4 regions of the Nitrospira sp. T9 genome follow, and region 2 is predicted to be linked to each of the others. Evidence: riboswitches for the same ligand, from Rfam matches in the RefSeq annotation. Region 2 holds a riboswitch; each other region holds the start of a gene.
What was found. Region 2 has a riboswitch for cyclic di-GMP ahead of ACTRXD_RS08130 (Flp family type IVb pilin). Riboswitches for the same ligand answer to the same signal wherever they lie in the genome.
Positions count from the first base shown of each region.

Region 1: another riboswitch for cyclic di-GMP. It lies ahead of ACTRXD_RS18655 (sigma-70 family RNA polymerase sigma factor); the one in region 2 lies ahead of ACTRXD_RS08130 (Flp family type IVb pilin).
Region 3: another riboswitch for cyclic di-GMP. It lies ahead of ACTRXD_RS13585 (Ig-like domain-containing protein); the one in region 2 lies ahead of ACTRXD_RS08130 (Flp family type IVb pilin).
Region 4: another riboswitch for cyclic di-GMP. It lies ahead of ACTRXD_RS13580 (fibronectin type III domain-containing protein); the one in region 2 lies ahead of ACTRXD_RS08130 (Flp family type IVb pilin).

Region 1 covers NZ_JBQKUP010000041.1:414,217-422,118, forward strand. The annotation lists gene lptG (LPS export ABC transporter permease LptG) at 1-1,076, shown strand, start outside; cyclic di-GMP riboswitch class I at 1,378-1,468, shown strand; gene ACTRXD_RS18655 (sigma-70 family RNA polymerase sigma factor) at 1,555-2,433, shown strand; gene ACTRXD_RS18660 (cell wall hydrolase) at 2,434-3,003, opposite strand; gene ACTRXD_RS18665 (hypothetical protein) at 3,447-4,004, shown strand; gene trxA (thioredoxin) at 4,173-4,520, shown strand; gene recN (DNA repair protein RecN) at 4,546-6,276, shown strand; gene ACTRXD_RS18680 (DUF6445 family protein) at 6,355-7,026, opposite strand; gene ACTRXD_RS18685 (2OG-Fe(II) oxygenase) at 7,259-7,902, shown strand, end outside.
Region 2 covers NZ_JBQKUP010000032.1:286,759-294,660, reverse strand. The annotation lists gene cpaB (Flp pilus assembly protein CpaB) at 1-503, opposite strand, end outside; gene ACTRXD_RS08150 (A24 family peptidase) at 683-1,210, opposite strand; gene ACTRXD_RS08145 (TadG family pilus assembly protein) at 2,767-3,882, opposite strand; gene ACTRXD_RS08140 (TadE/TadG family type IV pilus assembly protein) at 3,934-4,359, opposite strand; gene ACTRXD_RS08135 (Flp family type IVb pilin) at 4,607-4,810, opposite strand; gene ACTRXD_RS08130 (Flp family type IVb pilin) at 4,967-5,137, opposite strand; cyclic di-GMP riboswitch class I at 5,233-5,313, opposite strand; gene ACTRXD_RS08125 (phosphatase PAP2 family protein) at 6,137-7,144, shown strand; gene ACTRXD_RS08120 (hypothetical protein) at 7,803-7,902, shown strand, end outside.
Region 3 covers NZ_JBQKUP010000037.1:161,333-169,234, reverse strand. The annotation lists gene ACTRXD_RS13605 (VOC family protein) at 1-502, opposite strand, end outside; gene amaB (L-piperidine-6-carboxylate dehydrogenase) at 518-2,038, opposite strand; gene ACTRXD_RS13595 (saccharopine dehydrogenase C-terminal domain-containing protein) at 2,075-3,181, opposite strand; gene ACTRXD_RS13590 (FG-GAP-like repeat-containing protein) at 3,901-5,142, shown strand; cyclic di-GMP riboswitch class I at 6,023-6,104, shown strand; gene ACTRXD_RS13585 (Ig-like domain-containing protein) at 6,173-7,902, shown strand, end outside.
Region 4 covers NZ_JBQKUP010000037.1:153,354-161,255, reverse strand. The annotation lists gene ACTRXD_RS13585 (Ig-like domain-containing protein) at 1-479, shown strand, start outside; cyclic di-GMP riboswitch class I at 1,277-1,358, shown strand; gene ACTRXD_RS13580 (fibronectin type III domain-containing protein) at 1,425-2,615, shown strand; gene ACTRXD_RS13575 (cupin domain-containing protein) at 3,378-3,743, shown strand; gene ACTRXD_RS13570 (hypothetical protein) at 3,861-4,307, opposite strand; partial or broken gene ACTRXD_RS13565 (DNA-3-methyladenine glycosylase I) at 4,631-5,209, shown strand; gene ACTRXD_RS13560 (DUF488 domain-containing protein) at 5,279-5,626, shown strand; gene ACTRXD_RS13555 (sensor histidine kinase) at 6,679-7,902, shown strand, end outside.

The DNA of each region.
Region 1 (7,902 bases), on a different contig from region 2:
CTTGGTATGTATTTGGGAAATTTAGTCGCGTCTTCGTAATGTGTCTTGTTACCGTGCTGACGATTTATCTTGTCGTGGATTTTTTTGAAAAATTGAGAAAGTTTTTGAAATATGATGCAGACCTAAGCGTTATTTTAAGCTTTTTTGTCTATCGAATTCCCGAAATTGCTTTTCTCTTAGCCCCGCTAGCGGCTCTAATGGCATCAATTTTGACGGTTTGTGGGCTTAATCGGACTCGTGAAATCACGGCGATGCGCAGTTGCGGATTAAGTTTTTATCAAATTGCCATTCCCTTTTTTGTCTTTGGCGGGTTTGTGAGTGTCGTGGGTTTGAGTTTGACGGCCGTGTTGATTCCTTTGGCCAATATTAAAGCTGAATTTATTCAATCTGTTTTAATCCAAAATAAACCAGAACCCCTCTTACTTACTCCGGAACGTTTATGGCTTCGGGTGGGACGCAATCACCTTATGCGAATTGATTCGGTGACAGAAGATGGGTTTCGTTTGAATGGTATTCACCAATACACACTTGATGATGGCTTCAGTCTCAAAAGCATTCTTGAAGGAGAATGGGCAACTTTTGTCGCTGAGGAATGGATAATGGAGCATGCGATTGAGCGAACATTTCCGGCTAAAGAACGCCTGCAAGTGAATGTTATACCACGGCAGACGTTGCCTCTCTCTCTCACGCCTGATGATTTTCAGAATTGGCTGGCTCAGTCTCCAGAACATATGTCCTTGTATCAATTGCATGACTATATTCAAAGGTTAATAGAAGATGGTCATAGTCCTCATCGTTTTTTAACTGATTATTGGTCTCGAATTGCATATTCTCTCGTTCCTCTGGTGATGATCCTGTTAGGGATCTCGGTGAGTCTCCGCGGAAGTGGTGTGCGTGAGGTTGGAATAGCTAAAGGGCTTGGGCAAACTCTGGCAATTGGGTTTTTTTTCTGGGCGGCGCATTCAGTAGGCATTGTTTTAGGACGCAATGGAGCGGTATTACCGATCATTGGCAGTTGGATTGCCACAGTCATGTTTTTGATCATCGGAATTAATCTTTTTTTGAGGCTAAAATGAAGGATCCACGATTGTCATGAAGGGCACTGGAAGGAATGTGTGATTGAGATTTGACCATCTGTTCCTGATCCGTATTCGTATTGGTTTTTGATGCTGTGCAATGTATGAATTTGTTAAATTTTCTCATAAACACGCAAGGGATTTTCTTAATTCCCCTTGACTCGGATCCGATAACATTTCAATAGAGATAGAGGTCGAAGAGTAGGGGAGAATCCGAAGACCCAAGACAGACAGTTAATCGGGGAAATCTCAAAAACCCACCACTTACAAGAGGTTGTAATTATCGAATAACGAATTCAACAGGTGACAAGGGCAAACTATCCGTGAGGGTAGGGCGCAAAGCCAAGAAACCCTGAGAACGTTGTTGTTTCAGGGTTCGTCTGGTTACCGAACTGTGTTGGTAGGTCCATGCGTTCGTTCATGCGCCCATTCTCTGGAATTAGGCGCTTTTTTTTGGTCACCCTGGAAAGGCCAAAATATGGACGAAGACGCACAACATTTTACAAAGACAGCAGTTGGTATCAAAGAACTCAACTCGTCTCACCCCGGTTCGGGTAGTCCTGACCAAGCAGAACATACGGAGGCACAGGGCCAGCTCGATCAGGAGCATGTTACTCGGATTTTATTAGAGTTTCTCCCGACCATTCGTCGGATGGCTGGAATTATGGCGTTCAGGAATCCCTTTTCCTTGGATGTCGAGGATTTGACGAGCGCAGGGGCTATGGGCTTGTTGTCGGCGTTGAAGCGCTATGATCCAACACGGGATATTAAATTTCGCACATTTGCCGAATATCGTATTCGTGGCATGATGTTAGATGAAATTCGGTCAATGGATTGGGTTCCTCGGTCTGTTCGATCTCGCCGAGATCAAGTACGACAAATAGTTGAAGAGCATCTTCAGAAAAATGGGGTGCCACCGACTGCACAGGAATTGGCAACGCTGTTGGGCGTACCTATTGAGGAAATAGAAGGAGTGGGCGGGTGTGATCCTCGTTTAATTAGTCTGGATGAGCCGGTTGGGCAGGGAGAAGATGAATGCACCCTCCGTGATGTTTTGCCGGACGTCAACCATCTGGACCCTTTTGTGGCCTGTGCGGATGCAGAAATGAAAGCGGCATTGTCAGCGGCGCTCCAGACATTATCGGCACGCCAGCAAGAGGTGCTTCAATCGTATTATCATGCCGGATTGACGATGAAAGAAATTGGTCGGCAAATGGGTCTGACCGAGTCTGGCGTCTGTCGGGTACATTCCGGTGCCATTCGACATCTACGCATAGAGTTAAAACGTATTGAGGATGGAGGGGGCAGCGCGCCTCGACCCAGGAATTTACGAAAAACGCCCGTTGTCCGCGACTAATTAAATGGTTTGCTTATTGAAAAATTCGTGTCCGCCAATTTTTGCCACTTTACGGTTGAACTGAGCCCACCGGGGAGTTTTGACCAGTTGGGGATTATAAAACAGTACCGCCCCATCCACCACCTTCCGCCCGTCTTGTACAACCTTCCAGGCTAACAAACTATCTTGCATGATTCGATTTGTTTGATCAAAATCTACTTCTTCTGGATTACGTCCAATCCATGGTTCAAACTGTTTGGCACGAAGAACCGTGCCCTTGACCGTGCCGTCGCTGTGGTATTTGAGAGCCATTCGGTTCCGAATGACGGCCGCGACAGCTAACTTTCCAGCAAAACTTTCCCCACCGGCTTCCAGATAGATGGTTAGGGCGGCTAAAATGTCGTCGCTGTGGCTGGATTCCTGCCCATGGATTACTTTTAGATGCAATGGTGATACAGGCGAAGAATACGAAAGAACCGATGCCGTATCGGCCGAATTTACGGGTGTTGGTGAGACGGGGAGTAAGCATATGGACAAGGTTTCTACGCCGATGATGAGGATACATGACAACAATGTTTGGTTTCGTTTCATTTTATCCCTTTAAATCTTTGTGGGTTTAAAATTTTTACGCATTAATTTTATGTTTAGATATTGAGGAGTCAGGTTCAATAAAATTCTTCTTGGACACGGTCTTCCGCAAAGTACATGCCATTGACGTTTTAGACTGGTCAATGGAATGTGTTTTTAGGAGTCTTGTGTTGTAGGGAAGGGTTTGGTGTTAGACTTTTTGTGTTTTCATAAGTAACAAGTGGCCGTTACCTACCATTGTGTCGTGGTTCGGGACATCAAAGATTAGGCCACACGTTTTATAATTTAATAGTGATTGAAAACAGGGTGATTTCGAGATTCTCGTACTGATCAAAAATCTGACAATCTTAAAAATGGGTTAAGTGAATCGTCGAAAAGTATGGAGAAAGAACAGAGAATCTATCGAGAATGATGTCTGTTGCGCGATTTTAGTGATGGAGGGGAACATGAGCATTTCGTCGGTGAGCGAACGAGTAAGGGAAATGATATGTCTCGGAGTGGGAGTAATTCTTCTGGGTACGTTACCGCTTTCCAATGGTTGGGCTCAGTCAGATCAGGTACCTGTCCTGCCTATTCAACCTCTTGCGCACGCTAAAGTGTATTTGATGGCCGGAGATTACCGTCGAGCAGTAGGGGCTTGCCAGGAAAATATTGACCGCAATCCCTCGGTTGAAGCATACGTGTATTTGGCCTATGTCTATGAGGCAATTGATGGCTATTTAGGATCATTAGCCATGCAGGAGGATTATGTGAAAGTGGAGCAATTAGCGCTGAATTTGACCGCACGGGATATTCTCGATCTCATTGATCCGCCAAATGTCATGCCTCGTATGGCCCAAGAACTCATTCATGAAGGCATTCGTCAACAATTTGATGTGACCGCAGCAATGGCCAATCGGTTGAGCCGGACGCGGACGGATGAATTATGGGCACAACAAACCCGTTGGCGTGAATTGAACCCTGATTCATGGTGGACCGGTACCCCGGATGAATGGCAGTGGTGAATGCTATCCCTGCCTTGCCTGGGAGTGAGGAGGTCAAACAGATCACACAGGGTGCAATGCTACTGAGTCAGTTAATCGTATATGAGTGAGTTGACAGTCCGACAAGAGCGGTTTTAGGATGCCAAGACAATCTGGACATTTTGTCGTATTTATCCAAGGAGGCAGTCAGTGTCTGAATTAGTGGCCAAAGCCGATGCAACGAATTGGGATGGGGAAGTACTGAAAGCTTCAGAGGTGGTGATGGTGGATTTCTGGGCAGTTTGGTGTGGACCCTGTCAAATGGTGGCCCCAATCGTCGATGAGCTTGCACAGGAATATCAAGGCAAACTCAAAGTCATGAAGCTCAACACCGATGATGCTCCAGAAGTTGCGGGAAAATATCAAATCATGAGTATCCCAAGTATTCTCTTCTTCAAGGGTGGCCAAGTTGTCGAAAAAATTGTTGGTGCAAGACCGAAGCAACAATTCAAACAAGTCATTGACTCGCTCCTGGCTCAATCCACTTCCCCTGCCTGATCAGCGGGACCGATGACTCGGTGTTATGCTGACCGAGCTGCGTATTTCCAACTTTGCCCTCATCGATCGACTCCATTTGGAATTTTCCCCTGGGTTTCTTGTCTTGACGGGGGAGACCGGGGCTGGAAAATCTCTTCTCATTGATGCTCTGGTGTTAATCACCGGGGGACGAGCCTCTGCGGAGCATATTCGGTTTGGTGCCGAGGAAGCTCTGCTAGAAGCCTGTTTTGTCATCCCACCGACCCATCCTCTTTCGAGCAGGTTGCAAGGGGATGGATACCTCCTGCCCGACCAACAGGACATTATCGTTCGTCGGATGTTATCCCGGTCGGGAAGGAATCGCAATTTCCTCAATGGGCAACTCGCCCCTCTTCAAACGATTCAAGACATCGGTCCTCAGTTGGTAGATATCCATGGTCAACATGATCAGCAATCATTGCTCTCCCCTAAGACCCAGCTCAAATTGCTGGATGCGTTTGGGAATCTTGAAGATGTCGTCGGATCCTATCAGGAGATGCACCGAGAATGGGTCGAGAAAAAGGCGGCTTTGGATGAATATGTGGTCAGGTTACGGGATCAAACCAATAGGCAGGATATCCTTCAATATCAATATGATGAGCTGGTCAAAATGCAGTTGCAGTCTGGAGAAGAAGAGACTCTCAGCCAGGAATATCATCGGTTGAAACATAGCGGTCGATTAGGAGAATTATCGAATCAAGCCTTTACGGCCTTACATGAAGGCGAGCGATCGGTTCTGGATCATCTGGGTGAGGTGACTGAGTGGGTACAAGAGCTTGCAAAAATTGATGCGCAAGGTGAATCGTGGGTCCCGTTGTTGGAAGTAGCGAATATGTCGTTGCGGGAAGTGACCGATAACCTTCGGGATTACAGGACTGGGATCGAGTATGATCCGGAGAGAATGGATCTGATTGATAGTCGGTTGGCCGGTCTTCAGCGGCTGAAAAAGAAATATGGAAAGCCGATCGAAGATTTAATTGAACTTACCAAGACCCTGGAGCAAGATTTAGCGCAACTCCAAAATGGAGAAGAGCAGGTGGGGTATTTGCAGGCCGAAGTGACCAGTCGATATGAATCGATGAAGGGCTTGGCAGAAGACTTGTCGGCCCGGAGGAAAACAGTTGCGAAGAATTTGGTCAAAGAGATCAAGCAGGAATTAGCGGCTCTTAAAATGTCGACAATGGAGGTGCAGGTTAATATTGAAATAGCCAACGGAGACAATCGATTTGGATTGGCAGGAATGGATCGGGTTGAGATGCTACTGGCTCCCAATCCTGGAGAACCGCTGATGCCATTGGGCCGAATTGCATCGGGTGGAGAACTGTCTCGAATTATGTTGGCCTTAAAAACCGTGTTTGCGGAAAATGATCAGACGCCTGTCGTCATTTTCGATGAAATTGACAGTGGGATTGGTGGGGAAGCCGGCATCGTCATGGGAAGTCGCTTGCGCCAGTTGGCTCAATTTCATCAGGTGTGTTGTATCACCCATCTTCCGCAGATTGCCTCGCAGGCTCATGCACAGTTTGTGGTTGAGAAAATAACGCTAGAGGACCGTACGTTAACGAAAGTCCATGAAGTCACGGGAGTTCATCGGGAAACCGAAATCGCTCGCATGTTGGGAGGAGGCACGCTAACTCCAACGATCAGAAAAACCGCCGGTGAAATGCTGGATCGGGGAAGCAGTCCTCACGTAGGCCCCAGTCATAAAAAGCCAAAAAAGAAACCTGCCCAAACCTAATCTCAATTCGAATGAGTTTGATACATTCAGGATAGCCATTCATGTACGAGTAGTTAGCTCTTTCCCTGTTATCGAGAGTTATTTAGATCCGGCTTTCCAAAAAAACACGACAGCCATTCTTTTTGAAGCTAACGCATGGTCCCAGCCAAAATACCCTGTTGCAGAATGGATCAGATCCGATTTATAGGCAACTAGGCGGTTGAAGGCATATGGGGCCTCTAGGATTTCTTTGAACATGGTAGGATCCATTTCCTGTGATACCCCAGGTACTTCGCTAAGACTTTCATAATCTTTTGGACAATAGTTGCCGTCTAGTGGTTCTCCGGGAAGATGCAATCGGTAAAAGGATGTGCCGCAATGTGATGTGGGTGGGCTTGGGTGGAGGTAGAGGACGGCGGCGTAATCGCAAATTCTGGCAGAGTCGACATGTGGGCGAGCGACTCCCTCAGCTCCTCCACATATCTGAATATGATTGTGTCCGGAAAGTCCTGCCTCGTTATCCGATTGGGGAGTGAGGTTGGGAATACCTAAATGTGTGGTCACGTAGCTTTCCACGGTGCACAGTTCATCGGGAGTCAGAGCTCCAGGAGCCCGCATGCCGGGCCAGGGTTCCGGCCGCCAGGGGGATCCCAAGGTCCAGGTTGGAATGGCAATACATCGTTGGGCAATCTCTAATGCGTTTGGGAGGGCCTGATCTTGAATCCAATAATCCTGGCCATGAATTAATTCGCGATAGGGGAGTCGGTTCATAAATACAAGTCAGGCAGAGTGGTTGAGCAGAGGAGAAAATTGTGAGACGACATGAGCGTTCGTGGATGAAAATTGGCACCATAAAACGTCAGTCAGGGTGAGGTCAAGCGGATGTATTGTTGGATAGTCTGGTGAGAATGTGATGGTTATCATGATAAGCTATGGGTAATAACGACATTGAAAAAAAAATAGACTGAAGGTTTGAAGTCTGAAGGGATGAAGGAGAGTGATTATGCTCAATCCAGCGGTGTCCGACATTGATCAACTGTTGACTGAGACACTTCAGGTCATCAAGGTTGAGGAGGTCACGCGTCACTATTGGGAGCAGGGTGAGTTCCTGGCTTTAGAGCATTTGTTCCCCACTCCGGTTGTTCAGGAATTTATGCGGGAAGTAGAGCGCGTGCGGCCCCAAATCAATCGAAACTTTATACCAGGGCATAAAAAGGGGGGAAGTGTCAGTTTTTATCTTTTGCAGCAATCGGCTCCGGCCATTCTTGCGTTCTATCACCACCAGGGATGGATCGACCTCTTGAGCCGGATTGCCGGAGTTCCGTTAATGCTGTGTCCAGAAGAGGATCCCCATTCCTGTGCTCTGTATTTTTACACCGAGGCTGGAGATCATATCGGGTATCATTATGATACCTCGTATTATAAGGGCGATCGATTTACGGTATTATTAGGATTACAGGATCAATCAAGCAGCCGATTGGTCTGTCGTTTACATACCAAAGAACAGGGGCGAGAGGTTAAAGAGTTATCCCTCCTGACTGACCCCGGCACATTTATTTTTTTTAATGGCGATAAATTGCATCATGCCGTTACGCCGCTGGGGGCTGGAGAAGAGCGGATTGTGCTCACGCTTCAATACGTCACTAA
Region 2 (7,902 bases):
CGGCTACCACCACCCTCTTTCTTCTTCCCCCTCGGATCATCAAACGTCGCCATGACATCGACCCGATCGCCTGGCTGCACAAAACCCGGAAGCCCGACGACTTCGTTGACTTTTACGGCCATCGCGCGTTTATTGGGATCCATCACGGCCGACACGCCCCCCGTTTTAAGATCGATTGGAGCCAATTTCGATTCTAATATGGGCTCATTCTTTTTCAGGTTCGTCAGTACAACTCGACCATTTAAGGAAGCCGTGTCCTTAAAGTGACCCACGGGGACGCCCTCTTCAGGGTACATCATCACTCGAACGGCTTTTGCACCGAGTGGCGTCCCCCAGGGGATATCGGCACTGGCCACTGCGACACTCACACCCTCCATCACCACTTCAGGGGCATCGACTTCGATCATTCGTTGCCCTTGTAGCCACCGATACACCATGACCGTCGTCACCAGGGCAATAATCATCGCAATTCCTAAAAATACGAGTGGCCGTTTTTGTCCCATGAGACTTCCTCCCCCTTCTTCACCGAATCCAGACCGAAATTTTTATTCATGCCTATCAAACCTGAGGTTTCAACTTGTCTACCTCTGCATATCGGATGACAAATGCCATTCTTAATAGACAACGAGAAGAATCTTCTCCGATTGCTCATTTCCCACTCGTAGACCTCAGCGAACACGAGTTACAACACATCATAATAAAACAACGTTTTGGCGATTACGGTTCCCAACCCTAACACCAGGGCATACCGCAACTTAGGTTCGGTGGGAATTGGGGCATCAGAAATCGGAATGGTCCTGGTCACCTTCAGCGTTGACAGAAGGAGAAACATCCGATCCCAGGCATGACGCATGCCACCCTGGTTGGACAATAGGGCTAGGCTATACAGTCCACCCAACATGGCTGCAAATGCAAACGCAAAGACCACCTGGCCCGGACCCAGGATTGTTCCAATGGCTCCAAGCAATTTCACGTCTCCGGCACCCATCCCCCCTTTGAGATAAAAAAATATCAAGCAGACCAACCCCATGATCAGACCTCCAAGACCGAACAGGAATCCTTCCCAACCATACGCCAGGCTATTCACTCCAATTCCAAAGACTGCCAAGGACCCCGTCAGCCAATTGGGAATCCGCCCCTCCCGAACATCAGTGATCGCTGCGACCACTAACCCCAAGGCTAATCCACATAACAAAAATGAAGAACTCATAATTTCAGGTTATTCCCTCAATTAAATTCATAATCGACCTTTCAAACAGGTGCCCCGACCACGACACCTCCCATTGCGTACGCAAACCATCATCGGTTATGAAGCTTAAGCACCGGGAACAGTTCATGTTTCGGTGGGTTACCTGACTTTCTTAAGGCATGCCCTCAACAAGTATGTATGATTGAAGACCGGGTGCAAGAGTATGTGTATATTTTAGATTTCCCCGGTCGGACGTAGACCGACACGAGATGCGTGGGCAAGGCCATCACTGCACGATCCTCCTGAACCAGCGAAAGGAATCTCTGTCCCGAGGAAGCCAATAGCGTTCGCGGAATTCCTTCGTTTTCCTCAGAGACCCATGGTTTCTCGAAAGCATGGGTGCATGTACCTTCTTTTATTTATGCGACCGTCTCAGCAAGGTAAAGAGTGACGTGTTCTTGTTGGGGGGAGAAAAGCTTTAGGCGCCAACTACAACAGAAAGATCGGAAGAAAAGTTATGGGCTGTGTCACGAAAAACCTCTCCCATCATCATGCTCGACTTTGATCCTGGATACGCCATCCTTTTGTCTCTCCATCATTTCCATACGCCCACTTTTCCTATCCCCTCTCCCTCATCCCCGCCAGTCATCAGCGGAAATCCATCAGAAGTTAGTGACAGATGAGTTCCCGAAAGGGAGTGTTGAATAATAAGGATGTTCAAGGGCAAATTTGCCCAGGATTAGATTACTCATCAAAGGCTCCGGGTCGGTTCAAAAAAGTCCGTCCAGCAAGGCCGCTGCCGTTTTTACGCGCGGAGCGTACGCTGAGTACGTGAGCACGGGAAAATGGCGAGAACGCCGCTGGCGGCTTTTTTCAACAGACCCCGAAAACAAATGTCGAGCGTAATAGGACCAGATGAATACCCACTCGTATTTGAGCCCACCTCGAACATATCTTCGGCCATCAAGTGCCCGCGATGAGCGGCAACCTGATTCGAACCGTCAAGCTTGTGCGGGCTCGCATGAAGATTGGGATGAAGAATTTTAGATATAACTTCTACCGGGTCCTGGAACTGGCTTCGCCATAGAAGGCCCAGGGTGCGTAAGACAAGGACAAGGAAGCAGGGTGAATGCCTCGACGACCTCCCCCTCCTCCTCATTCCCATGGCCTTAATCCGTCCCTCCAAGCAAGAGCCAGGAATGCGGGCCAAACCAAGGGTTTTCAAAGGTGCCCTTTATAGTGCTGGTATGGTTTTCCGCATTCGTGGGCATGCTGGAGGGACAGACTCCAGGAAACGGCTAAACAAAATGATGGGAAGAGGCCAAGAGGGAAAGACCGGGACGTGGGGGGAAAATTTTTCTCTGGCTCCGAAACCAAACAACAATGAGTCCTTCGTCAGCTTATTCTTTAAAAGGAATGCGCATGTCGGGGAAATGAGCAGACGTGCAATTAGACGCTTGGAGTTTAAGAGAGGGAGCCCATAAAAAAGTCCCTTTGAGCCCGACTCAAACATGACCGACCCAAAGGGACCAAGGTTCCCGGGAGACGCTCTTATGCTCCCGGCTGTTGACTCGTCATCACGACACTAGCCTTGGATATACCGATAGAGGCTGAAGCGCCCCAGCCCCCCCACCAGCCTGGTTAGGATTTGGCGTTCCATCAAAGAAACCATCACATTTCACTTCCGCTTGAATATCATTTTTCTTGACTTCCGTGACCACTGCTTTCGCATACCCAACGATGGTAATAGACTGATTGGGATTGTCACAAGAGGATGGAGAACTGGCTTGGTACACGGGAAGATTGATATCCCATTCATACCGTCCAGAGTCATTACTCCATTGCTTCTTCGCATTCCAAAGATCAATTAAATCGTTAAATGCCGACGACACTTCTCCACCGGTAAATGTGAATTGAGTCTGCCCTGGGATGATCCCTGGACTCTGATAGCTCCCGTCATTTAACCCAACAATAGTTTGTCTGAGCTTATTGGCATTGGCCGGTGTCTGATCAAAGACGTGCCATCCCGCACAGCCATTGGCCCCGGTTGGAGAAAATTGAATGCCCCCGTCGCAGGTGGCAACCCCGTTAAACCAATTACTGGAAATCGCAAACGGCACATCGGCCACTCCCGGTGGGACAGGTCCCCCTGAAGTCCCCAATGCGGCGATCGAACTTGTCGAAATATCCATGGTACTCACACCCAACATACCGGCAAAAAATGTCGGCATCGCACCATTTGCCGCACCATCACGTCGGACAGTCGCGCGAATGGCATTCGGCCGGTTCACTGTGGGGTTGAACGTCTGCGCATTGAAATCCCATATGCCAAATTCAACATCTCCCTGCGAAAGCGATAAGTTACTGACATCTGAGGCACTGTTGGCAAATGCCGCAGCGGTCGCCTGAGCCGTTACTTGTGATTGTTCATTGCCGGTCAATGCCCGCCCCATGTCCTGTTGCTCAGCGATGGGCAAGGTAAGATAGGTCACACCCAATTGTCTCGCAGCGGCCAGCGCGGCGGCATCCGAGGCATTGTGCAATTCATTTTGTGTAAGTAAGGCATGCCCGACATCAATCGTCACGCCGGCCATGATACCCATTACGACCGCCATAAACGCCCCGTTGATAGCCGCAATGCCCCGTTGGTTCAAGAGCGGTGAGACAATAGACCATCGTTGTTTCTTCCGCATGTTTGTATCTCCATCACATTGAAGTTCTGATTGGGACATTTCTCCCTCGTCTTATTCCATCATCATGGTCACAGAGGCTTGCAGGTTAGGAGTCGAAATCGCAGGAATGAGTTTATCAATGACAAAATAATTCCAGGGGATGGTGGACACCACAGTTAACGGTTGTCCCTGTAGGCTTCCAACCCCATTGGCCACCACCGAGAGCCCGGATGGATCCACCCCTCCCGCGGTAAGAGAAGCCGTGATGGCTGCTTCGATTTCCGCCTGGCCATTGCCGGAAGCAAACAATGTCCCCTGGCGCGCTCCCACACGGGTCGCATTCACCAGGACTTCCTTAAACCACAACATGCGCCCAAAATCGATGGCCCCAAATGCAAGTGACGCAAGAATCGGTAGAATGAGGGCAAACTCTACAGCCGTCGAGCCGCGCTCGGATTGTCTTAAACTTGAAAATCGTTGACTTGGAGGTGTTTTCATAACACTTTTCCTCATCCGGCTAAATGGTTTTGAGGTATCGATCAGACCATGTCCACGCATGTTTAAATGGTGTCAGCCCTCCCCAGACATTTCTGATAGATCTCGTGTTGTGTCCCTCAAATACCATTCCACCTCCCCTTCCCCTTGAACTTCTCGAAAGATGAATGATTTCAGGTAGTGGATATTTCGAATGGTTCTTCGACAGGATGAGCATGAATGAATGAGAGAGCAGTTAGGGGAAACGCCACTAGCTCCCCAGAGCTCCTGCGATGATACCCATGGCCCCCTCGTACATATTCACGACGGCCGTTCCCATGGCGGCTTGAGCTGTCAACACCGTCATGCCGATGAGCGCTGCCATGAGACCATATTCAACCGCCGTGGCACCCTCCTCATCAACAAGAAGGTTTTTTATCCAGTGATGACAGTGATTCAGGAGAATCGTCTGCATGATGTTGTCCTCCCCTATCCCTTATCTGAATTTTCACATCTCTTCATTCATCAATACTGTACCCGCCCTTAAAAGTAGCCTTCGGCCGAAGTGCCGTTCCGGTGACCTGCCACCAGAACGGCACTGCCAGGCAATCCTGCAGAGGCGAGCCCTCTTTTAACTCGGAGCAACGGCCGTTGAAATGTTGGTGAACGTTGTACTGAGGGCAGTTCCGACCGCAGTCACAGCAGTCACAATCACCGCGGCGATCAAAGCCGCCAACAACCCATACTCAATCGCGGTGGCTCCCTCTTCATCATTCACGAAACGCATCACTTGGTTAACCATAGCGCATCTCCTTAACGGGCGAAGGTAAATACGTGCATTACGCCAGACTGCCCGGAATATTCTGACGCAGACGTTGCCCCTTGGCTCTCCGTGCCTTCGGCAACCCGGCTATCAGGGACCAACCCTGACCCGTGGTTTTGCGCCCACGCCTTACGACGTGTTCGCCGTTCTCGGGAAGGGGCACCCGACCGAATCCATGCTTCATAGTTATGCATAAATGTTCGTGGACCCAAGAAAGTTTTCCACCTCGCATTCTGTGGCTCCTCGTTTTCATGTTTCATTATCGACTTACCCAGAAAAAACTTGCCGATGTTTTTTGTTGAATATGTTTCATATTAGGTAAGGGTAGGATGGATTGCCTCCCTTTGTTGACCAAGGAGATCGAAATTGTTAAGAACAGCTTAAATTTTTGGATGGAATGCACATGAGAAAACGTATGGGGTGAGGAGTGAGACAAAAGGAAACAGGAGAAACGCGCCGTGAAACCTCAGACGGAATGTGAAGAGGGGCCGCTGACTTTTTCTTTGGTTAAGGGGATGAATGAGGATTTGGTACAAAGGAAACTTTGCCACATTATCAAGATAATGAGGGAATATACCGAAAAAGCCTTTGCCTGAAGGCTTAAAAGCCATTTGCATAAATGCCAAGTCCAATACACCATAGCCATTCCCGATGCCATTTCTGACTCCATCTCCAACTGGGTCCACCCAACTGGACCATGAGGTAGATTAGTTGAAAATTTTTACGGGTAACCGCTAGCCCTCCATACCTACTTTCTTAAGTTAAGCTCAAAAATCGGACCAACACATACACGGATGAAGACAATTCATATGAGATTCAGTGCAAACAAGTGGCAGGACTTCTGTTCATGATGAGGATTTCGAGGTCGATCAGGACAAGTTCGTTGAACCGTGCACAACAGTATAGACACTATTTTACGGCACGATCAGTACCTGCTCACAACTACATTGGCACAATTCGAATGCGAGGATATGCATAATGAGAGTGGGAAATTTTACCCTGTCTAAGCCTTTCCTATGGCCCGTCGAACGTTTTTTACGCAATACCATTTTCGTGCTGGCGGTCTTCGATCTGGCCATGATCCTTGTTCGCAATATTGGCTTCGATTGGTTTTCCTATACCCTTTTTTTTGCCTTGGGAATTTTCATGATTACCGTGGGGCTGTTCTACCGTTCAAGCGGACGTAGTGAGCGTATTTCTATGACATTGATGGCCACTGGGTTGCTTCTTCTGTTTACAATTGTGCTATCGATTTTCGGCTATTTGCTGCTCCCGCTTTGGCGAGAACCCATTGATCCGTTTCTGGTCCGGATCGATGCTTGGTTCGGGTATTCATGGCCAGACATTGTCCAATTTGCCGGTCGCCATCCATTTTTTAATGAATTGACGCGTTATGCCTATTTATCTTCTATACCGCAAATGGCATTTCTTTTTCTTATTTTAGGATTTGGAGGGAAACAAAAAGAACTCCATGTCTTCATTCTTTCAATAACCGCTTCAGGTCTGGCGACGCTTGGATTTTGGGCGCTGTTTCCAGCATTTGGCACAAGCGTGCTCTATGACATTTCCGGCACAATTGAGCAGGCGGCAAGACCGCTTGTTGGCTCGGCCTATGGTGCCGAATTATTGCGCCTAGGGGCTGAAGGGCCTAAATTCATTTCTCCAAGGGATATGGAAGGCCTGGTGGCCTTTCCCTCGTATCATACGATCATGGCCGTGTTGGCTATGTATTCAGCACGCACCACTCGCTGGTGGTTCCCCATACTGGTCGTCATCAATCTGTTCGTGTTCCCAGGAGTGCTTATCCATGGAGGGCATCACCTGATCGACGTATTCGGTGGTTTATTGACTGCCGGCTGCATCATTTACGTGGCAAGGCAGGTTGTGACTGGAAAGGAGATCCAGGCTGACGGAGTATTTGTCGACCCAGAACAAGAGATAACGTTCGTTAAAAGTTCCACAGACATGCCGGGATTACACCCGTAAGCCTAAATCCGATGACCCCGGCGGTATGGAGTTGACTCGTTTCGATAAGCATCGGGTGTGAAATGTTTTTTGATTGGCTACCGGTTCAGTACGCCATTGTTCAAAGCCCTGTGACCCGTCACCTTCTGAAAGCGGATGAATCTTGGTTTTCTCCTTTCATGCCACTTCTCCCACCGCACCGATTCTCACACCTACCTTCCGTCTTTCCGCCGCACTTGCACCGGAATCCACCCTGGAAGACAGATTGTCGGTTACCACCTTGCTAATCTGACCTATCCTTCAAAAACGTGAGACTCCGCGCCGTTGTGTGATTGCGTAGGGCGGATTAGGCTGTCTGCGGTTGTAACCCTACAGACGCATGGCGTGGGGACACGGCAGGCATGAGCCATATTTGTCGGTTTACTCTTTGCTCACCGGGCCTTCCGACGAGGTACCATTACCCCCACCCTTCCCCGGCCTCCTCGATATTTTTTTATCGGGAATCCATCGTTGAAGTTCTTCGGGTGGATTCATGCTCACTACCAGCGGGAATGACGGAAGGGACGTGAGGGTATGACCAAAGCGTGATCTGAAAATTTTCAAGGTTTCCTCGATTTAAACCGAACAACATGGAATATCGACCCTTAATCGCATTGCATGAGACCTGAATTTTTTTCTTATGATTCAAAAACCATTTCGTCATGCTCTTGAGCTTCTCCAATCCTGGCAACAACCAAACGGAGGGTTCCCCTATCATTCCGGGGAAGAGGCACGGCCGG
Region 3 (7,902 bases), on a different contig from region 2:
ACGCATGACCGTTCACTTGCTCGGGCACGGTAAAAATCTGCCGAAGATCTCCTCCCCGTTCCCCCACAATCTGTCCCGCAAACTGCACCCCTTTGGCGGTCAACCGTTCCATACTGGTTTCAATCTCCGCCACGCGCACGGCAATATGATGCAGGGTGCGATCCCCGAATTGCTTGACCCATCCGGGAATAATACTCGTCTTTCCCCGTTCATCCGCATACGCCTGATCAATAAATAAGGCGGGACATCCGGGTGCCCGGTAGACCTTGGCCCACCAGTCGTCATACTCCAACGTTTCAGAATAGGCATATCCCAATAACAGAAATTCCTCGGCCCGTGGATCAATCGACGACGTGCGCACGGTGATATGATCCACAAGCGGGAACAGCCCGATTCCAATCTCCTCCAACGCATCTTTGACAATCGCCGCCGCATGGTTTTTGGCAGCATATTCGTGAATGTATCGCGTAATCACCTGTTCGAGTTCGGAACCCTGATTCATTGCTCTCCTCCCTGGTTAGTCCACAGAAAATGTGATTCCTTGCGCCAGCGGCAGCTCCGTTCCCCAATTAATCGTATTGGTTTGCCGACGCATATACGCTTTCCAGGCATCAGAACCGGCCTCTCGCCCCCCGCCTGTTTCTTTCTCTCCGCCAAAGGCGCCTCCAATTTCCGCCCCCGAGGTGCCGATATTCACATTCGCAATCCCACAGTCGCTCCCTTGCCCCGACAAAAACTGCTCGGCATGCCGCACATGTAAGGTAAACAATGAGGACGACAACCCTTGTGGCGCTTGATTTTGAAGGGCAATCGCGTCGTCCAGGGTGGCATACGGCATGACATACAAAATCGGCCCAAATGTCTCCCGTTGCACCACCTTCCATTGATTCTCAGCACGTACGATCGTCGGCTCGACAAAAAACCCGGGACCCTCAATCACACCCCCACCACAGAGAATCTGTCCACCATCCTGTACCACTTCCTCAAGAGCAATTCGAAATTCCTCCAAAGCCCGCTCATCAATCAGCGGCCCCATCAACACCCCTTCATCCAACGGATTACCCACCCGGATTTGTTGATAGGCCCGGAGCAGACGTTCCACGACCTCCTCATACCGTGTCTCCTGCACAAACAACCGGCGGGTGGTCGTGCATCGCTGCCCGGCAGTGCCAACAGCTCCAAAAACAATGGCAGGTATGGTCAGATCCAAGTCCGCCGTTTCATCGACAATCACGGCATTGTTCCCGCTAAGCTCCAACAGGCTACGCCCTAGTCGTTGTCCCACGACTTTCGCAACCTTTTTCCCCACGGGCACAGAACCGGTAAATGAAATCAATGGCAAGCGTTCGTCAGCCACCATCGTCTGCGCCAATTCAACCTGGTCCGTAATGAACACGGAAAAAATCCCCGGAACACCTTGTTCCTCCATCACCTGGTTACAGACATGCTGAACGGCTAAAGCACAGAGTGCGGCCTTGGGGGAAGGTTTCCACACCACCGTATCGCCGGCGATGGCGGCCAGAAAGGCATTCCACGCCCATACGGCAACAGGAAAATTAAAGGCTGTGATCACCCCCACCACTCCGAGGGGATGCCACTGTTCGTACATCCGGTGTTGTGGCCGTTCGGAGTGCATGGACAGACCATACAACATGCGGGATTGCCCCACCGCAAAATCCGCCATATCGATCATCTCCTGCACTTCCCCGTCACCCTCAGCCTTAATCTTTCCTACCTCCATCGACACCAGGGACCCCAGCGCATCTTTTTTTGCGCGTAGGGCGTCACCGATCAACCGCACCACCTCCCCGCGCTTCGGAGCGGGAACCTGCCGCCACTCCCGATAAGCACGTTGCGATTCCTGAAGGAGGGCATCGTAATCCTCCCCGGAGCACCGGTTCACTTGAGCTAGAACCTGTCCCGTCGCGGGATTCACCGAATCCAGAAGGCCCTCGGTGGTCGTCGACATCCAACGCCCCTGGCCGGAACACGCGCCGGCATTTACCGCTTTTAACCCCAGTTCATGGAAGACATCCATCACGCGCTCCATTTCCTTTGACACACCATAGGACCATCACGAACACGAATCATCCGGTTGAAAATACCGCCCGAACCGGTTATCCAGGATTGAGGGCAGATCAAACGTCTCTTGGGTCACAAATCCCCGATACGTCCCTGAACGATTACAGACCAGGTCGACCACACTGCACATCCCGGCTGCCGTCGTCACCTGAATCGCAGACCACAATTTACCGGCAATCGTCTGCGGATAGATTTTCTGTACAAAATTTTCCTCATAGAGCTCTCCTTTTCGAAGACCCGTCACCGACGTATAGATCAGGACTACATCCTGCAAGGTCTTCGGCACGGCCTTTTCCAAAATACGCTTCAAGGTCTCACGATCATCATTGAGTTTAAGGTCATTCATCAACAGATGAATTTTTTCACAATGGCCGGGATAGCGCAGAGTCTTATAATTCATTGTCCTGACCTTGCCCGCATACGTATCCGCCAACGTACCCAGCCCACCCGAGGTATTAAAGGCCTCATATAACAATCCATCAATGGAAATGGTTTCGTATCCTTCGAGAGGCAACAACGGCACTTCCTGGCTATTCTCAATCCCATAGCACGTATTGCCGTATTCATTAATCAAGCCGTCCGTCGACCACGTCAGCGAATATTTCAACACATTGCTGGGATTCACCGGCAACGCCCCAACCCGCATTTTCACAATATCCACAGTCTCAAACCGGGTCATGAGTTCATGCGCGACAATGCTGATAAATCCCGGCGCCAACCCGCATTGCGGCACAAATGCCGAGGACGCTCCCTCACTCACCTCACGAATCTTCCTTGTAACTTCCACATCCTCGGTTAAATCAAAATAATGCGCCCCACACGCGCGAGCTTGCTCTCCGACCGACTGGTTGCAAAAATACGGGAGACAGGAAATAATGCCTTCCGGCCCGACATTATCGATAAACCGACCCAGGGCCTTAGCATCCTGGACATCGACAGATGACACCTGGAAATGGTCATGGGCGATTTCCTCCTTCATCCTGGCAACCACTTCCGGATCGACGTCTCCCAGCACCACTTCAAAGTCTCCACACTCCACCAGTAATGTGGCAATCAGCGATCCGATTTTGCCCCCACCAAGAATACACATTTTACCCATAGACATCCCTTTCTCAGAAAATCTTGCCTTCTTTTCTATTTTACTCCTTTTTGGCAGTCATGGTAGTGGCCTGAGGCTGATTAAAAATTTTTGTTTCCATCGTCTGTGATTCACGGATAAAACTGGAACATGTGGTTAGCCCATACAGCCCTTCGGAGTCTGGACAATCAGGCTACCCATATTCTTCTTCTGCCGCTCTTCATCAATCTGTATCAATTGCCACGGCAATTTAAGTAAGGTGGGAGGAGCACAATGGTGTCCAATAGATCTCCTGACGACTACCAGAAGGTTATCCTGAGAAGCCCGTTTTACAGTCTTTTCTCTACTCAACGTTTGCGATGGTCTGCATGAAAATAGTTATACATTAGCACCTAACTACATGTTTTACCCTATATCCTCTGTATGACATCTTGCTCTAAGATTTACCACTTTACTCATCAATAATTTTTTTGAACGAAAAATTGCACAACAAATTTCGCTAAACTTTCTCAGAAAATAACGCAGCCAATTTAGATGATTGAAGGAAAATACAGGGCCCATTCACCGGGAAGACCCATTTTTTCATAGATTTTTTTCCGAACCTGCATACCTACCGTGGCATTTGATCACAAAGCCAATAGTTAGGTGTGCATATTTGATCTCGTCCAGCTACCCTAAGGAGGGGGTAATACCTATGAAAGGGATTTGGATACCAATCCGAATACCACAAGGAACAGGGTATGACCCGACAAATATCCTCCCTGAGTTTTGCAGCCAGAATTACAGCCACCCTCGCCTTTTTTCTACTCGGAATAATCGCTAGCCCCGCCTTCTCTGCCTCTTCCATCCAACTATCCTGGATCGCGAGTCCGGAGTCGGACCTGATGGGATACTATGTATACATGGGCACATCGCAAAGGTCTTACCACATCACGAAAAATGCAGGACTCAACCCATCATATGTTTTCCAAAACCTGCCGGATGGGCTCACCTACTATTTTACGGTCACAGCCTATGATCAATCCGGAAACATCAGTGAAACCGCAGAGGAAGTGGCTATTGAACTTCTCGCACAAAACACAAACCCGAATCCACATGAGAATCAGGACATGAATGGGGACGGGAAGGCCGACCTGGTCTTTCGAAACACGAAAACCGGAGAGGTAGTCCTGTGGATGCTCAATGGCTCCAGCGGCACTGCCTCCGGCATTCTGGGCCAATTACCCACCGAATGGGCTTTGAGGGGAGCGGGCGATGTGAATGGGGACGGGAAGGCCGATCTCATTTGGCGCAATGACACGAGCGGCGCGGTGGCCATCTGGTTGATGAATGGCTTGACCATCACGTCCACGAGCTTTCTCGGCAGCGCGCCGACGGCTTGGGATATTCAGGCCGTCGGGGATCTCAACGGCGATGGCAAAGCCGACCTCGTCTGGCGCAACACCCTTGATGGCAACACAGCAATTTGGCTCATGAATGAAACCACAATTGCTTCCACTGGTTTTCCGGGGGGGGTCTCGTTAAGATGGCAGATCGCTGCGATGGGCGATGTGAATGGGGACGGGAAGGCCGATATTATTTGGCGCAATGACACGAACGGTGCGGTGGCCGTTTGGTTGATGAATGGCTTCACCATCACGTCCACGAGTTTCCCCGGTAGTGCACCGGCGGCTTGGGATATTCAAGCCAGCGGGGATCTCAACGGCGATGGCAAAGCCGACCTCGTCTGGCGAAATACCCTTGATGGCAACACTGCGATTTGGCTCATGAATGGAACCGCAATTGCCTCCTCAGGCTTCCCGGCGACTGTGCTGGCAACATGGCAGATAGCGGGAGCAGATGATGTGAATGGGGATGGCAAAACAGACGTCATCTGGCGCAACAACAGCAATGGAGCCGTGGCGGTATGGCTGATGAACGGCGTCAGCATAGGCTTCACGACCTTTCCCGGTGCGGCTTCCCCAGACTGGGAAATCCAGTAGGCGGAACAAAAATTCCCTGGACCACTCTTCTGAATGGTCTCATGGGCCGATATCAATAATCCCATTCAAAAAATTCTCCTCCTCCGTTTACCTAGGCCAAATAAATCTCTCCCCAATCTGGTAAAATTCTCTCGTCTCCAGCATGTTTTCCGCATAAACAAGATTCATCAATCTATCACTTCCTGGGCACCCAATGATTTCAAGCACCATGAGAGATTCCCATCGCTCCTCCATCCTGCATAATCATGATTATCGTGATTCGGCCGTTCAGCCAGTTACCCCTTCTGGCTGTTGGAAGCACCTCACCCACCTAGCGTAGCCTTCCCATGAAAGATGGCACACAGTTTTTTCATCACACGGAAAATGTACGCCGGAGTCACCACACTGTTGTGAGCGTATTGAAATCGGCAAACAGAATGGTTGCCAACACATCAATCCCTGGAGTACATAGCCTGGAGTCATGCCGATACGTGTCGTTCCTTAATTTTTCTTAGTCGCAGCTGCCAGCATTGTCCTTCATTCGGTCATTGCGAAACGTTCACCATTGCCGTATTGAACGAATCAAATTGTTAATAGATAAGGCAAAAGTTCATTACAGTAGGCATTGGACATGGTCTCCAGACAATTCACTGATAAGCGTGTCCTTGCCTCCCCCCTTTGCTAACCTTGTTTAATTTCCTTTTCTTCTTCCATGATCATTCAGTTCGATTTTTTTATATTCTCCGAATTTTCTCTGCATAGTTTTTTCACACTCCAATATTTTCGTCTCTAAAGTTTTTCCTTAGTTCTCCGAAATGTTCGGCAGACCGATTGGGGGTATAGATTACAATACAGGGAGACAGAGGATTAGAAAAAAAGTTGACCAATTCATGAAATCTTCTTCCCGAAACGGCACACCTACTGTGAAGTAGGGTCGCAAAGCCAGGAGTCAGGTCCCCACGCCTGACCGTCCGGCTACCGAAGGAAGGCATCATTTGCAGGGGGGAAGAGAGGATGAGGGCTTCGGTCCGAATACCACAAGGAGTAGAGTATGATCCGACGAACCACCCCCTTGGGTTTCAACATCACACATACGGCAGTCCTGACCCTGCTCCTCTCCGGTTTACTTATTAGCCCCGCCTATTCGGCTTCCTCTATCCAGCTAATCTGGGACGCAAATACCGAATCGGATTTAGCAGGATATAAAATTTATAAACGGACGTTACCTTCTCAAGATTTTGGACAACCCATATTTTCAGGATTTCCCAATAATCCATCCTCCCCCTCAACAACCGTTTCCGGGCTCAGTGGAGGCACAACCTATGGATTTATTGCGACCGCATTTGATACGGCAGGAAATGAAAGTACCCCCTCTACAGAAGCAACAATTACTATAACCACAAGTACACCGCCCGCAGATACGACCGCCCCGACGGTCACGCTGACAGCCCCCAGCGCGGGCACCGTCTCCGGCACGGTGAACGTCGGCGCCAGCGCCAGCGATAATGTCGGCGTCACCGGCGTCCAATTCCGCCTCCAGGGCGCAAACCTCGGCTCCGAAGATCCGAGCAGTCCCTACAGCACCAGCTGGAATACCACCACCGTGGCCAATGGTGCGTACACCCTCACGGCCATCGCCCGCGATGCTGCGGGCAATACGAAAACCTCAGGGGCAATTGTGGTCACCGTAAGCAATAACAGTACGCCGCCCCCACCCTCAGCATTCAGCATTTCGAATCTGGCCGTCGCCAGTGGGCAAGCGTATGTCGTGCCCACCTCCGGGCTCCAACCCGGGGGCACGGTGTATATAGACCGCGCCTTTACCTTTACGACCATCCCCGCCAGCCTGCAGGGAGCGGCATATATTCGAACTGCAAATGATGACAAAGCTGCCACCACGAGCGCTTTCCTCAGCTTTAGCGTCAATCAACCCGTCTCCGTGTCGGTCGCCCATGACGTGCGCATCACCCCGAAACCTTCGTGGTTGAGCACCTTTACGGATACCGGCACGAATCTGGTGACCACGGATACGACCCTCCGCCTGTTTGTGCGGTCCTTCCCGGCTGGTACCATTACCCTCGGGGGCAATGGTGGTGATGGATTAAGCATGTATTCTGTCATCGTGAAATCAGAGGGGGGTACTCCTGGTGACACCACTGCCCCCACGGTCACGCTGACCGCCCCCAGCGCGGGCACTGTCTCCGGCACGGTCACGGTCAGCGCCACCGCCGATGATAATGTCGGCGTCACGGGCGTCCAATTCCGCCTCCAGGGCGCCAACCTCGGCCCCGAAGATCCGAGCAGTCCCTACAGCACCAGCTGGAATACCACCACCGTGCCCAATGGCGCGTATACCCTCACGGCCATCGCTCGCGATGCTGCGGGCAATACGACCACCGCTGCCCCCCGCACGGTCATTGTGAGTAATTCCAGCACGCCGCCAACCTCACCCCAAAATCACGATCTGAATGGGGACGGCAAAGCCGACCTCGTCTGGCGAAACACAAAAACCGGCGACGTAGCCGGATGGCTGCTCAATGGTACAAACATCGCAGCCACGGGCTTTCTGGGTCAGTTGTCCAGGGAATGGGCCCTGAGTGGAGTGGGTGATCTGAATAGGGACGGCAAAGCCGACCTTGTCTGGCGCAATAGCGTCAACGGCGCAGTAGCCATCTGGCTGATGGACGGCTTGACCATCAATTCCACGGGCTTTCTCCGCACTGTCCCCACGAATTGGGACATTCAAGCCATCAAGGATATGGATGGTGATGGCAAAGCCGA
Region 4 (7,902 bases), on a different contig from region 2:
TTCCGGCAGGTGTCTCGTTAGGGTGGCAGATTGCCGGAGTGGGAGATGTGAATGGGGATGGTAAAGCCGATGTCATTTGGCGTCATGACACCAGCAGCACAGTGGCCATCTGGCTGATGAACGGCTTGACCATCACTTCCACCGGATTTCCAGGGAGCGCCCCGACGGTTTGGGGAATTCAAGCCATTGGAGATGCCAATGGCGATGGCAAAGCCGACCTCGTCTGGCGTAACACTACAGACGGCAATACCGCCATATGGCTCATGAATGGAACGGCGATAGCCTCTTCCGGCTTTCCTGGGACAGTGTCGGTGGCATGGCAGATGTCGGGAGCAAACGATGTGGATGGTGACGGAAAAGCCGATATCATTTGGCGCAACCGCAGCAATGGAGGAGTGGCAGTTTGGCTGATGAACGGTTTGGCCATCACATCCACCGGCTTTCCCGGAGCCACTTCCACAGACTGGGAAATTCAGTAGCACTAATATTACAAACACAAGAATGGTAACGACATAAGACCTCGGGCACAACCTGATGAATGGATGTCTGAAAATTTGCCATCCGGAGGACGAGGCGAGACCTTAACCTCAGCTGACCCGTCAATCAAAATGTAAAGGCAACTGCCATACGGACAAACCATCATGTTAGGCCCTCATACAACCAACAAACGGAAAGTCTCTTCCATTTTATGAAACACGACATGGAAAACTGGAAACTAATCCTCCCTCAACCGTGTCATTCATTCCAGCCTTTAGCAGAAAGCGATCAGCAAGGCATGCCTATTTCTTTGATAGGATGCCAGGATGCAAATATTGATGTGAATGTATTTCCTCGTTTTGCCAATAGAGATACCTGATGGCAACCAGAAAGTATGAAGGAGAAATCCTCTCCCTGGGCGATTCCACATTTCGCTATTAGTCGAAAGGAAAAATGAGGTCATTTCTTTCCAAATAGAGATCACACCACATTCACAGACCAGAATCCTACTTAGCATTTGTCGTGTTCTTGTTCCCAATGCTCGCATTCTTATCATCAAATTTTCATGCCAAAGAGATACAAAAAGCTCAGTAACGAGTTCATTTCTTTGCATCAATCACGTTTTCCTGCCGTTGGTTTATAGATTTTTCTTTCATAAGTTTTTTGAACATCCATATCGCTGCTATCCCTAAAGTTTTTCTTTACAGACCCGATATAGTTCGGCAGACCGTTTGGAGGTCTGAGGTACAAACCAGAGCAACAGACGGCAAAAGAAAGTCCGCCAATTCATGAAATCCTCTTCCCGAAACGGCACACCTATTGTGAAGTAGGGTCGCAAAGCCAGGAGTCAGGTCCCCACGCCTGATCGTCCGGCTACCAAAGGAAGCATCATTGGCAGGGGGAGGAGAGGATGAGGACTTCGGTCCGAATACCACAAGGAGTCGACTATGGTCCCCCCTATGATCCCCTGGAATTTCGCCAACAGAACGGTTGCAGGTCTTGCATTCCTGTTCATCGGATTATTCGCCAGCCCCGCATTCTCAGCATCTTCAGTCCAACTAAGCTGGGACGCAAGTCCGGAACCGGATTTAAAGGGATACAATGTGTACATGGGAACATCCCAGGGGACCTATAACACCACAAAAAATATCGGACTCAACCCTTCATATGTGTTCCAGAACTTGTCGCAGGGAATCACCTATTATTTTACAGTCACGGCATATGATCAGACGAACAACGAAAGTCTACCCTCGGAAGAGGTGAGTGTGAAAATTCCCGATATCATCATGCCGACAACACCTGGAAATCTCACATTGACTTCAACATCAGGCACCCAAGTGGTCTTTTCATGGACAGCTTCAACCGACAATGTCGGCGTAACCGGATATGATGTGGCCCGGAACAATGTGGCCATCGGGCAATCTACCACCAATGCCTTTGTGGATAAAACAATCAGTCCGGGCATGACTTACCTCTATACCGTCAAAGCCCGGGATGCCGGCGGGAATGTATCCGCATCGTCTAGTCCACTTTCCGTATCGATCCCACTCGTCCCACCACAAGATATGATCTCGCCGTCCGTGCCCCAAAATCTCACGTTGACTTCAATATCAGGCACCCAAGTGGCCTTTTCATGGACAGCCTCAACCGATAATGTCGGCGTGACCGGATATGATGTGGCCCGAAATAATGTAGTCATCGGGCAACCCACCACCAATGCCTTTGTGGATAAAACGATCAGTCCGGGCAATTCCTATTACTATACCGTGAAGGCGCGGGATGCCAACGGCAATGGATCCGCATGGTCGCCCCCCCTGCAGCTCACTACTCCCCAAGTAATGGCTCAACTGGAGGTGTTCGTCAGCGGGAGTGGATCCGTCCTTTCGACTCCTGGCGGAATTAATTGCCCAAGACGAAAGTGCTCAACCAACTACCCAAATCAAACCGTGGTGACCTTGACCCCTAACCCAAGAAATGGTTGGACATTTTCGGGATGGTCCGGCAGCTGTACCGGGACTGCGACATGTTCATTAACATTAACGGGAAACAGGACCGTTCAGGCTAATTTCACAAAGGGTTCTAGGGTCAGCTCTGGTAAAGACTTTAGAAATGTGAAAAGACAAAGACGAACGAGATAACTCACACGCTTCTCCATTCCCTGGATGGCGTGCATGAGTAAAAATTATCCGAGATATTTGGGGGTGACACGAAACAAGACTGTTGACCGTAGCCGAGGAGCATTCCGGGGAATTCAAAATTGAGGTGTCCGACCCGGAATGCCAGAAGGGACTTTAACCGGGGTTAAGAACCGAATGTCTCTGCACCGATGGTAGGCAATAATTTAGTTAGACATCCAAACGGCCACCGCACACTGAATGTCGCTCAAAAAAATTACTCCCCTCACTTGAAAAAACCCGGCAATCCCCCATTAGTATTTTTATTCCTGCCCCGCCCCCCACGCGGCACACCCACTCCAACAAATTCCTTTCGTCCAAGACAGATTCCAATTGTCTAAATTAGGCAATTCCGAATGCGACCCCGACCTTTTCCTTGCTGCCAGATGGTATCTGAGGCTATTCTAAATTTGGAACCGGCCGGACTATTTGTTATCACTTATAAAATGACTTCAAAAATTTTTCTTGAGAGATTGTCGTAAGCATTCTATCGTGGTTTACCGTTTCCACTATGGGAGAGAGAGATGTGACGGCTTTACGTTAATTTCCTCAACCCCGCGGCACCCATCATTTTATTGTTCCGGCCTGATTTAGATTTTCGGTCGCCATATGGAAACTTCAATAGCAATTACGATGACAGGCCATTAAGCTTGGGATAAAATTTGACGAGCGAAGTCCCCGGTCGATGCGCCCTTCAAAACACCAACAGGAGGTCAATGAAACAGGATGGCTAAACTGATCGAGCAACCCACAAGAATTAAACCTGCAGGGAATAAACCCAAACTCATCGATGAATTTATCGGACGGGTCAATTCCGGCACAGATCAGATCAGCATTGCGCGGATGAACAGTCCTTCCGGATGGGAAGAGCCCGGCCAGACGCCGGAGTTCGATGAATATACCCTGGTCCTGTCAGGTCAATTGCGGGTGGAAACGAAAGAAGGGGTGATTGAGGTAAATGCCGGTCAGGCGGTCATCGCCTATCGCAATGAATGGGTGCGATACAGCACCCCGGGCCCGGAGGGAGCTGAGTATATCGCGGTGTGTACCCAGGCCTTTTCCCCGGAGACCGTGCATCGCGATTTGGATTGAAACAGGTTTCCATGAAAGCACCCAACAGAGAGCCAGTCCTAACCGCCGGCTAATAATCCGTCCACGGGCGTGGCAATTGGAGATATCCAAAAGAGGCTAAAGATGTTAGTGCAATGCTTATCGGTTGTTATGACGATGGCCTCCTCCAAACCTGAACCCAAACCCTATTGCAGGAGGCCCATATCCCCAATATCCGGGACTATGGCCGTAATAGCGTGAATATCCCCATGGAGAATTGAGGTAAAAGCCCTTAGGTGGCAACCGGGCATAGCCAGAGTGAGAACCATAGGAGTACGCGTAGGGGAAAACATAAGGCGGCCGATACCGGGAATTCTGCTTAGAGGTCTGAACTTGGCTCAGGGCTAACGCTTCCTGACGATCCACTTTCTCTTTGAGCTGGTTGACTATCCCCTCCTGGGCCTTCAATTGTTTTGCCAAGGTATCGATCTTTTCTTGCTGAAGCTCCATCAACGTGGTCACGCATCGGGCTTGAGCATCTCCAGAATATCCGGAACATTCCCAGGGAACATTGGTGGCTTCTGCAAAGGCATGAGGATTGCTCATAGTCACACCTACCCCTACTCCAGAGATTAGCAGGCATATGATCCAACGGATTAACCGGAAGGACTTTGGCGGGAACTGCATCATAAACGTATTCATATCCCCCTCCAATTGAAGGCATGCCGTATTTTATCATGGCTTCACGTAGCCCTACAAACGAGAGACCTTCACACTGATGAACTGAAGCGCAATGAAGTCACGAAAGATCCATTGACACCCTGTTCAGGAATTCGTAGCCTTCACCTGGTTCCCCTTGCACAGAGGTTTTCATGGTTTAAGACCAGGGCACACAAATAGGTTCTTCCGCAGAAAGCCAGTGATTTTACATGGGACGCACAACCACCATCCTAGGGAAGGAGCCTACCCGCTGCGGATGGGTAGGCACCAAACCACACTTCATTCCCTATCATGATGAAGAATGGGGAATCCCTGTCCACGAAGACCACCGCCACTTTGAAATGCTGACATTGGAAGGAGCACAGGCCGGCTTATCCTGGTCTACGATTCTCCTTCGTCGTGAAGGGTATCGTCGCGCCTTTGCCGGATTCGATCCCGAAAAGGTCGCACGCTTCGATTCCAGAAAAAAAGCGGCGCTTCTTCAAGATACAGGGATCATTCGGAATCGTCTTAAAATTGAATCGGCCATCACAAACGCCAAAGCGTTTCTCACAATTCAGGAAGCGTTCGGATCTTTTGATCAGTACATCTGGGACTTTGTGGGAGGGGCCCCAATCATCAATTACTGGAATGAAATGGCACAAGTTCCAGCCACCACTTCTCAGAGCGAGGCCCTCTCAAAAGATCTCAAGAAGCGAGGGTTTAAATTTGTGGGGAGTACCGTGATCTACGCACACATGCAAGCGGCCGGATTGGTCAATGACCATACCACGGATTGCTTTCGACATCCCTCAAACCATTCCGCGCAGACCACTTTTCAAGAAACAAGCCATTCCCGAACAGCAGCCCCCTCCACCATCAGGATCAAACGAGTATACGACGCCCCTGCCCCGGATGACGGATGTCGGATTCTCATTGATCGGCTGTGGCCACGTGGACTTTCAAAAGAAGCGGCTTGCGTCAATCTGTGGCAAAAAGATCTTGCCCCGTCAACAAGACTGCGTAGCTGGTTCAGGCATGACCCGGCCCGATGGCAAGAATTTCAGACACGGTATTTCACCGAGCTTGATCAGAATATCAATGCCGTTGAGGACCTTTGGCAACGAGCCCGATATAGTCCGGTGACTATTCTTTTTGGGGCCAAGAACGAGAAATACAATCATGCGGTCGCCCTGAAAGTCTATCTCGCTCATCATTTTAGATGAGGGGACTGTATCCTTCCATGCCTTTTGGATCAATCCACATGAAAGCGGTTCTTCAGGAGGATCTCACAGGATGCGGAATCGCCTGTGTGGCCGGTTTAGCGAATGTCTCTTACCAACAATTCAAATCGTGGCAATGACATGGGGCATAACGTCGGCGATACGCGTTTCTGGTCCAATACGGCCTTCGTTCAAATATTGTTAAACCATTATGGAATTCAACCCCTGCCGGGAGAATCCCCTTTCGATCCTGGCAGGCTCTGCTGCTACTCGCCCTTTTCGCCACGAAATGGCACCACAAAAACAATCAGGCCTTTTGGCAGAGGGTGATTTATTGGAAGAACCCACCCGGACCAGTGATGTTGATCTCTCAATTCACTCTTCGTAAACACGTCCGTACCGATTTCGGAAGGATCAAACCCAGAGGGCTTAGCACCGTTCACGACTCCTGTTTTAAGGAACTTCCATAAGAAAATTTTTTGAAGTTAACCTTCTTAAATTGAAAGCATTTTCCTTGCGAATAATAAAAAAAATCGTTACTATTTCGCATTATTTTAAATTATTCTTCATTCCCATTCATCCTGCCTTATTTTTATCATGTCGAGAGATGGCACAAGTTCGATCCCAATGTTCACGGGAAGGAGCATCATGATCGAGGATTTGCCAATGGAACGGCAAATTCAACATTCTACTCAAAAGTCGGCTTGATAGAACAATCATTTTTCTCAGGTGCGCATTCGGCATTTCCTTAAGTCATCATTAACCAAAGGTCGAAGGATATTGGTGTTCATCTTTTGACCAAAACGAGTCCTGCGTGAGGACTCCACATTATGGCCATGTGGTGCGCCGGAGCATGAACCGTTTCGTCCAATTTCTGTGCCATAGACTACCTCCACCGATAAAATTCGGAGGGTTCAGGCTGCCATCAGATCCAGCTCCGGCAGTCCGGATAACGCGATCCCCTGAAATCAATTTCCCCCGTGCATCGAATCTTCCCGGGCTTCCTGTTATGACTCATTCATTGTATGGACCAATGGAAAAAGCGAGTCGATAACATGTCATTCAAATCTCTGACCATGGGGGTTCCCATCCTAACAGCCGAACAGCCACAGCCAAACCTTCAGAGGGCTCTCATTGTGGGGTTGGCACTGGGGATCTTTGTGGTGGATTGCCTGACCCCTCTTGGGATCGGTATGGGCAGTCTGTACATTCTGGTTGTCGTGGCCACTTTCCCCCTCAATCATCCCTGGACCACAAAAATCGCGATAATCGGCGCAATATTTTTTATTTTTCTCGGCTATTGGGGCTCTATTTCAAAGCTAGGATATGAAACAGCGGTTATTAATCGCTCCCTATCGACTCTTTGCGTTTTGGTAACTGGATATATGACCTTAAAAAATATCGCTTCCCGACAGGACCTTCAGACGGTCAAGGAAGATCTCGAAGTCAAATATGGCTTGCAGACCAAGGAACTCAAAGAGCAAAACCAAACGATGTCTGTTCTCCTCGAGGATTTGAAGCTGACCAAAAATGATTTGGAAGACAGGGAGCATCGGCTACGCGTGTTTGTTGATGCCTTTCCAAGTGGCATGTTGATTGTTAACCATCTCGGAAACGTGGTCTTGGCCAACAAATTAATTGAAACTCTCTTTGGGTATTCACAACATGAATTAATCGGACAATCCATCGACACTCTCGTTCCCAAAAGATTTCAGCAGGATCATGCCCGACATCGCGTGGCATTTCTGGAAAACCCAAGCACCCGGGCCATGGGAGCCGGACGGGATCTCTTTGCCCGACGTAAAGACGGAAGTGAATTTCCCGTAGAAATCGGCCTGAACCCCATCAGCACGCCGGACGGCTTCATGGTGCTCAGTTCAGTCGTAGACATTTCAGCCAGAAAACAACACGAAGCTGAGCTCAAACGCTTAAATCAACGACTAGCCAACCAGAATCAGGAACTGGAAGCCTATAACTATGCCGTTTCCCACGATTTACGAACACCCTTGAGAGCGATTCATAATTATGCGGATTTTCTGCTGGAAGACTTGTCTACAAAGGTTTCCTCCGAACAAAGCGAGTACTTGACCGGCATTACCACCGCCGTATACGAGGCGGAAGAGCTCGTCTCCGATCTCCTTGAACTCTCCCGGTTAAATATCAAAGATTTTGTTCCGCAGATCTGTCACGTCGGGAACATCATTGCCAAAACGCTTTTCCTGCTGAATTTCGATAAAGACGTGGAAATCCATCAACCAGCTGAATGGCCAACTGTCCTT